Regions from separate parts of the Vibrio atlanticus genome, predicted to be linked through region 2. Evidence: predicted binding sites of a transcription regulator. Region 2 holds the regulator's gene; each other region holds the start of a gene.
The links. The regulator CRP, encoded in region 2, controls carbon source genes, mostly activating them, when cyclic AMP is high. The targets are predictions, from matches to a motif close to TGTGANNNNNNTCACA.
Positions count from the first base shown of each region.

Region 1: the regulator CRP is predicted to act here: its motif matches at 1,579-1,594, upstream of recB (exodeoxyribonuclease V subunit beta).
Region 3: the regulator CRP is predicted to act here: its motif matches at 1,461-1,476, upstream of mlc (sugar metabolism global transcriptional regulator Mlc).

Region 1 is NZ_AP025460.1:807,740-811,027, forward strand. Features, by position in the region: gene recC (exodeoxyribonuclease V subunit gamma) at 1-1,282, shown strand, start outside; gene OCV30_RS03680 (hypothetical protein) at 1,289-1,450, shown strand; gene recB (exodeoxyribonuclease V subunit beta) at 1,710-3,288, shown strand, end outside.
Region 2 is NZ_AP025460.1:3,118,663-3,121,950, reverse strand. Features, by position in the region: gene astD (succinylglutamate-semialdehyde dehydrogenase) at 1-235, shown strand, start outside; gene OCV30_RS14125 (DUF1338 domain-containing protein) at 494-1,285, shown strand; gene crp (cAMP-activated global transcriptional regulator CRP) at 1,470-2,102, opposite strand; gene OCV30_RS14115 (phosphoribulokinase) at 2,344-3,213, opposite strand.
Region 3 is NZ_AP025460.1:1,187,467-1,190,754, reverse strand. Features, by position in the region: gene mlc (sugar metabolism global transcriptional regulator Mlc) at 168-1,385, opposite strand; gene pyk (pyruvate kinase) at 1,984-3,288, shown strand, end outside.

The DNA of each region.
Region 1 (3,288 bases), 1.2 Mb from region 2:
GTCGGCGCAAGAGTGTTTGTACATCAGTTATGTTGGCCGCTCGATTCAAGATAATACTGAGCGAGTGCCGTCAGTATTGGTTTCAGAGTTGATTGAATACTGCCAGCAGAACTACTGCCTAAGTGAAGACCAAGCGTTGCCAAGCGATGATTCTGGTATCAACCTGACTCAAGCGATCAGTTTTGAACACACCATGACACCGTTTAGCCCTGCTGCGTTTACTCAAGGTGATGCGAGCCATGTGCTGAGTTACGCCAAAGAGTGGCTTCCTGCGGCTAACCGTTCCGGTGAACGCAGTGGTGAATTCAATCGTGCATTGGATGATTATTTGTTGGGGGCGACGTACCCGTTAGAACTCGACTTGGTTGAGTTACAGCGTTTTTGGCGTTTGCCAGTGCAGTACTTCTTTAATCGCCGCCTAAAAGTGGTATTTGAGCCGCCACTTCCTGTGATGGAAGACGATGAGCCATTTGTACTTAATGGTTTAGAGAGCTTCCAGCTCAAAGATGCGTTGCTACAAGTGTTGCTGGATCACCCTGAAGGGGCGGATGAAGCGGTGCGACTGTTTGTCTCTGAGCAAAAAGCACAAGGTCGATTACCTGTTGGCGCTTTTGGTGATATCGAATTTGAAACCAACCGCGTTCAAGCAGAAGACTTAGCCAAAGAGATTCGATTTGTGAGCGGATCACCGCAACAAGATCTCGAAGTGAATATCGAATTTGATGTGTTAGGCGAAGGTAAGCCTGTTCGCTTGATGGGTTGGTTAACTCAAAACTATCAATCAGGTCTAGTTCGTTTCCGTAGCGGCAAAATACGCTCTCAAGATTATTTGGCAGCGTGGGTTGATCATCTATGTTGTGCAGTGATGGGACACGGAAAGACGACCCATATTATTGGCTACGACAGAAAAGAGGGCGTGGTTCATCAAACGCTACAACCTATCGGCGATGCGCAGCAGGCGAAGAGTTTGCTGGCTGAATTAGTCCGACTGTTTTATCAAGGCATGACTGCACCATTGCCTTATTTCCCGAAAACCGCATTGGCTGGTGTTGAAGCGGGCTTTAGTCGTGGTAAGTGGGTCGATGACGAAGAAAAGTCGCTCAAGAAAATGGCCGATACCTTTAATGACAGCTTCGCCTTTACGGGTGAGGGGAGAGATACTTACATCTCACGTATTTGGTCTAAATGGGACGATGAGTTGGCTGCTGAGTCACGGATGTATTCAACGCTTGTGTTACAGGCGGCAAGGTTGGCAGCTGCCGATCTGGAAGATCAGGAGTAAGTGGCTGTGATCGGCAAGATCAATAGCGTGCGCGCGAAATTAATGAAAAACGAACGAGAGTCGCTGGTCAGCATTTGGGATGCTTGCTTTCAAGGTGAAGGGAATCGAAGTGAAGGGAAGCAAGGTACAGGAAATAAAGTGGCCGCCAGTAAATCATTATTAGTGTAGGGCGTTCGCTGTACGGCCACAGGTCAGAGGGACCATTATTCTGTGGTTCAAAGTAGGCAATGAGTATAAAACTCGAATCGCGCTCCTGAACTCGTGGGCGCATAGTAGCGAGGCGATCTGAATTGATCCGTGAGAGAGATCGCACTAACTATTAACAAATTAGCGTAGGACGTAAATTGAATGACGTTTTCCACGCTAGGTCACATTTATAGCAATAGTCACATTTTTAACAGACTCATCTATCAAAAGGCAGTAAGGCATGACGACCACAAGCAGTGTTCAGGTAATCGCTCCAAAAACACTCGATACCATGACGTTTCCACTTCATGGCGCGCGTTTAATTGAAGCATCGGCGGGTACGGGTAAAACATTTACTATTGCTGGCTTGTATTTGCGCTTACTGCTGGGGCACGGCACTGCTGCGCCGCAAGGTGATCTGACGGAAGCCACTCGACACCATGAGCCACTAACTGTAGACCAAATTCTAGTGGTGACCTTTACCGAAGCGGCTACCGCTGAGCTGCGAGATCGTATCCGTGCTCGAATCCATGATGCACGGATTGCGTTTGCACGTGGGCAAAGTGACGACCCAGTGATTGCGCCTTTGTTACAAGCCATCGATGATCATGCTGGCGCAGCTAAAACTCTGCTTAACGCTGAAAGACAAATGGATGAAGCAGCGGTCTACACCATTCACGGTTTCTGTCAGCGAATGTTGACTCAAAATGCCTTCGAGTCTGGAAGCCGCTTTGATAATGAATTTGTGACCGATGAAAGCCACCTAAAAGCACAAGTGGTTGCCGACTATTGGCGTAAACAGTTCTACCCATTGCCAATTCAATTAGCAGGTGAGGTTCGTAATATCTGGGGTTCTCCCGCTTCTCTATTGGCTGACGTAAATCGTTATCTGACGGGTTCTCCACTAAAGCTAACCGTCGAAGCAATGTCGGGCGACCTGCAAACTCTGCACAATCAAAACCTAGATAAAGTGAAGCAACTTAAGGCGTTGTGGTGCGAATCCGAAGCGGACTTTTTGGCTTTGATTTCAGGTTCAGATGTGAACAAGCGTAGCTACACCAAGAAGTCTTTACCGACTTGGTTAGAAGCGGTCACGGCATGGGCGCAGAGCGACACTCATGATTACCAGTTTCCAGATAAACTAGAGAAGTTCTCACAAGCCACGTTAATTGAAAAAACACCGAAAGGCACTGCACCTCAGCACGCCGTTTTCGAAGCGATTGAGGAGTTCTTAGACTCTCCTGCAGATCTGAAAGCTCCGTTATTGGCACATGCGATCACCCACTGTCGAACCATGCTAGCCAAAGCCAAGCAGCAGAAGCAGTGGTTATCATTTGATGACTTGCTGACTCAGTTATCTGCGTCGATTGATGTGGATGAGCAATCATTGCTGGTGGAAAGAATTCGCACACTCTACCCGGTTGCGATGATCGATGAATTCCAAGATACCGATCCGCTGCAATACAGTATTTTTAGCCGAATCTATCTCGATAACCCGCAATGTGGCTTGTTTATGATCGGTGACCCTAAGCAGGCTATTTATGGCTTCCGTGGCGCAGATATCTTTACCTATATCAAGGCGAGAAACCAAGTTAGTGCTCACTACACTTTGGGTACTAACTGGCGTTCAAGTGCCGATATGGTCAGTGCAGTAAACCAAGTGTTTATGAATTCGGACAGTCCGTTTATCTACGATCAAGATATTCCATTCCTGCCTGTTGCTGCCAGTCCATCGGCTGATAAGCGCCAATGGGTGATGAAGGGAGAAACTCAACACGCACTGACTTTTTGGCTACAAGCTGCTGAAGACAAGCCATTAC
Region 2 (3,288 bases):
AACCGACGATTCGGAGTGGGAATACTTCGTTGACCATATCCGTGCGGGTATTGTTAACCGTAACCGCCAGCTAACAGGCGCAAGTGGTGATGCACCATTTGGTGGCCCGGGTGCTTCAGGCAACCTACGCCCAAGTGCTTACTACGCGGCTGACTACTGTGCTTACCCAATGGCGTCAATGGAAGGTGGTGAAACTCAACTGCCAGCTACGTTTAGCCCAGGTATTGAGCTGTAGTTTTGGTTCTTAAGCTTTAACTTGATGAATCATAAGCTTATGAGCTCTAGGTTCATGAGTAACAGATTCATTGATTGATTGTGTAATAAGGAAGCGGTGTTATCGCTTCCTCTTTTCACCCACGTCCGACACCTCGATTGGGCGGTAGATAATAATAGAACAAGTATGTCACAGGCTGATGGCTGCTGACTCTATGTCCAGCCTCTCCCTTTCTAATCCAAATTACTAGCTTGCTAGAACCTCTGACAAGGAGTCACCATGACGCCCGATCTACTCTTTAAATCACTATGGGACGATTACATTCACAGGCTTTGTCCATCGGCTGAGAAAGTACATCACTTGCTGAAAGAAGACGAAGCCCTGATTAACGATCACATTGCACTGCGTACTTTCAATGTTGCACCGCTAGGTATTGAAACACTGGCTAAACCTTTCCTTGAGTTAGGTTACAAGGCGTGTGGCGATTACTTATTTGAGAGCAAGAAGCTAGTGGCTAAGCACTACGAGCACCCAGATCCAAACCAACCAAAAGTGTTCATTAGTGAGTTGAAGGTCGAAGAGTGTTCAAGTGACCTGCAACAGATCGTTGCTAAGTTGGTTGAGCAAGTGGATGCTAGCAAACTGCAAGGTCATGAATTCTTGTTTGGTGGTCGTCTTTGGGATTTGAGCTTCGCAGATTTCCAAGTGCTAGCAAAAGAGAGTGAGTACGCTTCTTGGCTAGCCGCTCATGGTTACGGTGCAAACCACTTTACGGTGAGTGTGAACCAGTTAAATAAGTTCGATGAAGTGCAGGCCGTGAATGACTATCTGAATGAGTCGGGATTCACTATCAATGTATCTGGCGGCGAGGTGAAAGGCTCTCCAGAGGTCTTATTAGAGCAATCATCAACAATGGCAGATAAAGTCCCAGTTTCATTTGTTGAAGGCAATGAGATGATTCCTGGCGGCTTCTATGAGTTCGCTAAGCGTTATGCGATTGCCAATGGTGAGCTTTATACCGGATTTGTCGCGGCATCAGCTGACAAGATCTTTGAAAGCACCAACGGTTAAAGAAAGATACGAGCACGGGCTTTGCCCTAGAGGTGCGGGTACGCTTCGCTTCGAGATACTTTAGAATAGTGAAGTCCGATTTCTAACTTTGCTTCCCGCATCTGTTCTCTAGATATTTAGAAAACAAAAAAGCCACCAAATTCGCATTTGGTGGCTTTCAAATTTTTGGCTCAGTTAATCGAGATTAACGAGTGCCGTATACCACGATAGTCTTACCGTGTGCAGAAATTAGGTTCTGCTCTTCTAGCATCTTCAAGATACGACCTACGGTCTCACGAGAACAACCAACAATCTGGCCAATCTCTTGACGAGTGATCTTGATTTGCATGCCGTCAGGGTGAGTCATTGCATCTGGCTGTTTTGCTAGGTTTAGTAGCGTTTGAGCGATACGACCTGTTACGTCAAGGAACGCTAAGTCACCAACCTTTTGGCTAGTTACTTGTAGACGGTTTGCCATTTGCGATGAAAGACGCATTAGAATATCTGGGTTCACTTGGATAAGTTGACGGAATTTCTTGAAAGAAATCTCAGCCACTTCACAAGGAGATTTTGCACGAACCCATGCAGTACGCTCTTGGTCTTCTTCGAACAAGCCAAGCTCACCGATGAAGTCGCCTTGGTTTAGGTAAGAAAGAATCATTTCCTTACCTTCTTCGTCTTTGATAAGAACTGCCACAGAACCTTTAACAATGTAGTACAAGGTTTCTGCCTTTTCACCAGCATGAATCAAAGTACTTTTTGAAGGGTACTTATGAATATGACAGTGTGAAAGGAACCACTCTAATGTTGGATCGGTTTGGGGTTTACCTAGAACCATAATATCTTACTTCCTCTGCAGGGTATGCTTGCCGCTTTCCATATTTTAGCTAAGCCTGAATTGACGTAGCTAGGATAAGAGCACTCGTTGAGTGCTGCAAGCTATCTTGTGTTTCGTTTAAGAATAGTATCCTTTTTCAGGTACTATTTCTTGATTTTAATCGTGACCAAGCTACGATTTTTTACGCAAAATTGTGCACATGATCACGGTATGAAAAGTAATCAACCAGAATGTTGTTTTGTTAGCCTATTTTACCGGTTTCTATAAGTTGTTGCAGGATCGGCCTTACAATGAGCTCCATAGCAAAACTCATCTTGCCTCCTGGCACCACAAGTGTGTTATGACGTGACATAAATGAGCCATCAATCATAGCCAACAAGTAAGGAAAATCGACGTTTTTGATGCCGCGCAAACGTATAACCACGAAGCTTTCGTCTAAACTTGGGATCCCTTTTGCATTCAGTGGATTTGATGTATCTACGGTAGGGACACGCTGAAAGTTGATATGAGTTCGCGAAAACTGCGGGGTAATGTAGTTAAGGTAATCATCCATTGAGCGAACAATAGAATCCATCACCGCTTCGCGAGAGTGACCACGATCGCGTGTGTCACGAACGAATTTCTGGATCCACTCCAAGTTTACGATAGGTACCATGCCGATAAGCAGATCGACGTGTTGAGAAACATTGATGTCACCATCGACTACGCCACCGTGAAGACCTTCGTAGAACATCACATCCGAGTTTTCAGGGATCTCTTGCCATGGCGTAAAGGTGCCGGGCATTTGATTGTAAGGCACGGCTTCATCGAAGGTATGCAGATAGCTACGGACTTTTCCCGTGCCTTCATTGCCGTATTGACGGAAGAAATCTTCTAATGCACCAAAATCGTTAGCTTGTGGACCAAAGTAGCTGATGTGCTTACCTTGCTCGCGCGCCTTACGGATCTCGACATCCATCTCTGGTCGAGTGAAGCGATGGAAACTATCCCCTTCAACCCAAGCTGCCTTCACGTCCATCATATTGAACATTTTTCGGAAGGCTTCTGAGGTAGTGGTGGTGCCGGCTCCAGATGAACCCGTCACCGCAATAATTGGATGTTTAGCGGACATGACAACCCTTGTCTTTTGAGTAACTTACTTGTTAGCAATCGTTTACCACTATAACACGGCTCCTTTATGAGCGCA
Region 3 (3,288 bases), 1.5 Mb from region 2:
ACAACACCTTAGTGACAAATAATAACTGTGGCTACAATAGCCTAATTCGATAGGTTAAAGCAAAGCGCAAATACACAGATGCTTAAACTAAGTACAACAAATGCTGTTATACATAGTTTAAGTGCATGGAAAGGGTTCAAGGAAGGCTAAAAACGATAAAAAAAGGGTTAGCCTTCAATCACTTTCATTAACAATTGGCCATCATATAAAGCTTGTTTAACAAGCGCAGCACCTGGCATGGTGGCTTGTTTATAGAATCGAGATTCCACCAGCTCTAAATCTTGATGGTAAACCGATAAACTCTGCTCTTCGATACACTTTTGAATCGCAGGATACAACACGCTTTTAGCCTGATTGATAACACCACCTATCAAGATTTTCTCAGGATTGAAAAGGTTGATCACAATCGCTATCGCGGCACCTAAGTAACGACCTAACTGTTCTATCACTTCAACAGCCAGTGGATCACCATCAGCAGCAGCAGCGCAGATCTGTTCAATTGTGACATCTTCAAACGCCGTTAGTGATGATGCTTCACCATTAGCCAACCGTTCTTTGACTTGCTCACGGAGAGCCTGTGAACTCGCAACCGTTTCTAAACAGCCATGATTACCACAATGACAAAGCTTGCCTTGTTTATCGATCTGAATATGACCCAGCTCACCGATGTTACCGTGGCGACCTTGCAATACTCGGCCGTCGAGAATGATCCCTGCGCCTACACCGTGGTGAATCGAGATCAAAACGGAATTATCGTTATCTTGAGAGTGACCAAACAGCTTCTCTGCTAATGCCCACGCTCGGGTATCATTGGCAATAAAGACAGGTAGACCTGTTTCTTTGTAGATCTCAGGACCCAACGCTAAGTTTTTAACGTTGTAGTGTGGCATCTGCAACACAATTCCCTGCTCAGAATTCACAAGCCCCGGTAGCGTAACCGCAATACTTGTTACCCTATCGAGTTGCTCTGCATAAGTTTGAAAAAACTCATCAATTTCATGCAGAAGACGCGCAAGTACATCGTCTTGGTCACGTTCATGAATATCAATCTTAGTATCGATAAGTACATCGCCGCCCAACTCATGGAGCGCGATAGTGAGATACCCACGACCAAGACGCATCGACAGAAACTGCCAACCTTCGTTATTGGTTTGCAGACCGACAGCAGGGCGCCCACGAGTCGTGGCTTCTTGAACCGTCGTTTCGTGAATAAGGTGAGCTTCAATGAGTTCACGGGTAATTTTAGTAATACTCGCCGGAGCCAACTCACTTTGCTTGGACAGATCGATACGAGAAATAGGACCTTTAAGGTCAATTAGTTTATATACACGACCAGCATTGACCTGTTTGATATGATCAATATGGCCCGGTTGAGCCATGTACATTTTACGCTCCAGAAATCATCAACGCGGTAATTTTTTTACTTTGCGAAGTAATTGTGAAGTCACTTGGTATATCGCCGTGACCAGTATCACGTATATACATGAATCTTTGTGTATCGAGTCAAATAGTTCGAGAAAAATTAGTACCGACATCGATAAATTGAGACTTAATTTTCTTAATGAAACATCGTTATTGAGTCCTGAATACAATAATTGGATACAAATAAAGAAATATCCTTCTAGCTCCCAATAAATAATCAATTAATGCATATACTTAATTAAGGCGCGTTGACCTTTCGTGGTTAAACTTTGTTCGAGATAAAAGCGTTTTAATCGCGGCGAGGGAGAAGTAGCCTAGTCATTCTAAGCAAATCTCCCTCAACAAAGAGTAAAACGCTTTTTGCGGGGGCGCCCAGCTCGAACCCTTCGGGCAGCGTTTGCTGGTCATTTCTACTACGTTATCGGCTTCTCATGTAGGCTAGCTACACATCAAAGCCTCTGCCTTGTATAAATACCCAGCAACTCGCTGCAAAAATCAGCTCGAAAGATCAACACGCCCTAGTCTTTTAAAAGATTACTTGGCCTCACTCTAGGAGTATTCATGACAGCCGAATTAAGAAAAACGAAAATCGTCACAACGCTAGGCCCTTCTACTGATAAAGGTAACGTGCTTGAAGAGATCATCAAGGCCGGTGCCAATGTCGTCCGTATGAACTTCTCTCACGGCACTAGCGACGACCATATACAACGTGCAGAAAATGTCCGAGCAATAGCCAAAAAACTTGGTACTCAGATCGCTATTCTCGGTGACTTACAAGGTCCCAAGATTCGAGTGTCAACATTCAAAGATGGCAAAATCCAACTTGCCGTTGGTGACCAATTTACTCTCGACAGTAGCCTTGGTTTAGGCGAAGGCAACCAACAAGCGGTCGGCCTTGATTATAAAGAATTACCTAACGACGTTTCAGCTAACGACATCCTGCTGCTAGACGATGGTCGTGTACAGCTAAAAGTAACCGAAGTGGAAGGTTGTCGCGTTCATACCGAAGTCATCATTGGCGGCCCTCTCTCGAATAATAAAGGCATAAACAAGAAAGGCGGCGGCCTGTCCGCAGAAGCGCTGACAGAAAAAGACAAGCGCGACATCGTCACCGCCGCACAAATCAAAGTGGATTACCTCGCGGTGTCTTTCCCACGCAACGGCGAAGACATGCACTACGCTCGTCAACTCGCACGTGAAGCAGGTTTAGAAGCTCACCTTGTAGCAAAAGTAGAGCGAGCAGAGACGGTAGCCACTGTTGAGAACATGGATGACATCATAATGGCCTCAGATGTGGTCATGGTGGCTCGTGGTGACCTCGGAGTCGAAATTGGCGATCCTGAATTGGTCGGAGTACAAAAGCAGCTTATACGCCGTGCTAGAGCGCTTAACCGAACGGTGATCACCGCAACCCAAATGATGGAATCGATGATTTCAGCGCCAATGCCAACCCGTGCCGAAGTCATGGACGTTGCCAATGCGGTACTTGATGGAACAGATGCGGTCATGCTTTCAGGTGAAACAGCTGCAGGTGATTACCCGGTCGAAACCGTAAAATCGATGGCTGAAGTGTGTATTGGTGCTGAGAAAATGGCGGGGATTAACAACCAATCCAATTACCGAATTGACCGCACGTTTGTGACCGCCGAAGAAACCGTTTCGATGGCGACTATCTACTCGGCAAACCATATGGAAGGCATTAAAGGCGTAGTCACTCTCACTGAATCAGGCCGTACTGCACTGATGATGTCTCGTCTAAGTGCAGATATGCCTATCTACGCACTATCTCGTAACGAAGGAACACTTAATCGCTGTACCTTGTACCGAGGTGTAACACCTATCTACTTCGAGACAGAAGCCAAAGAC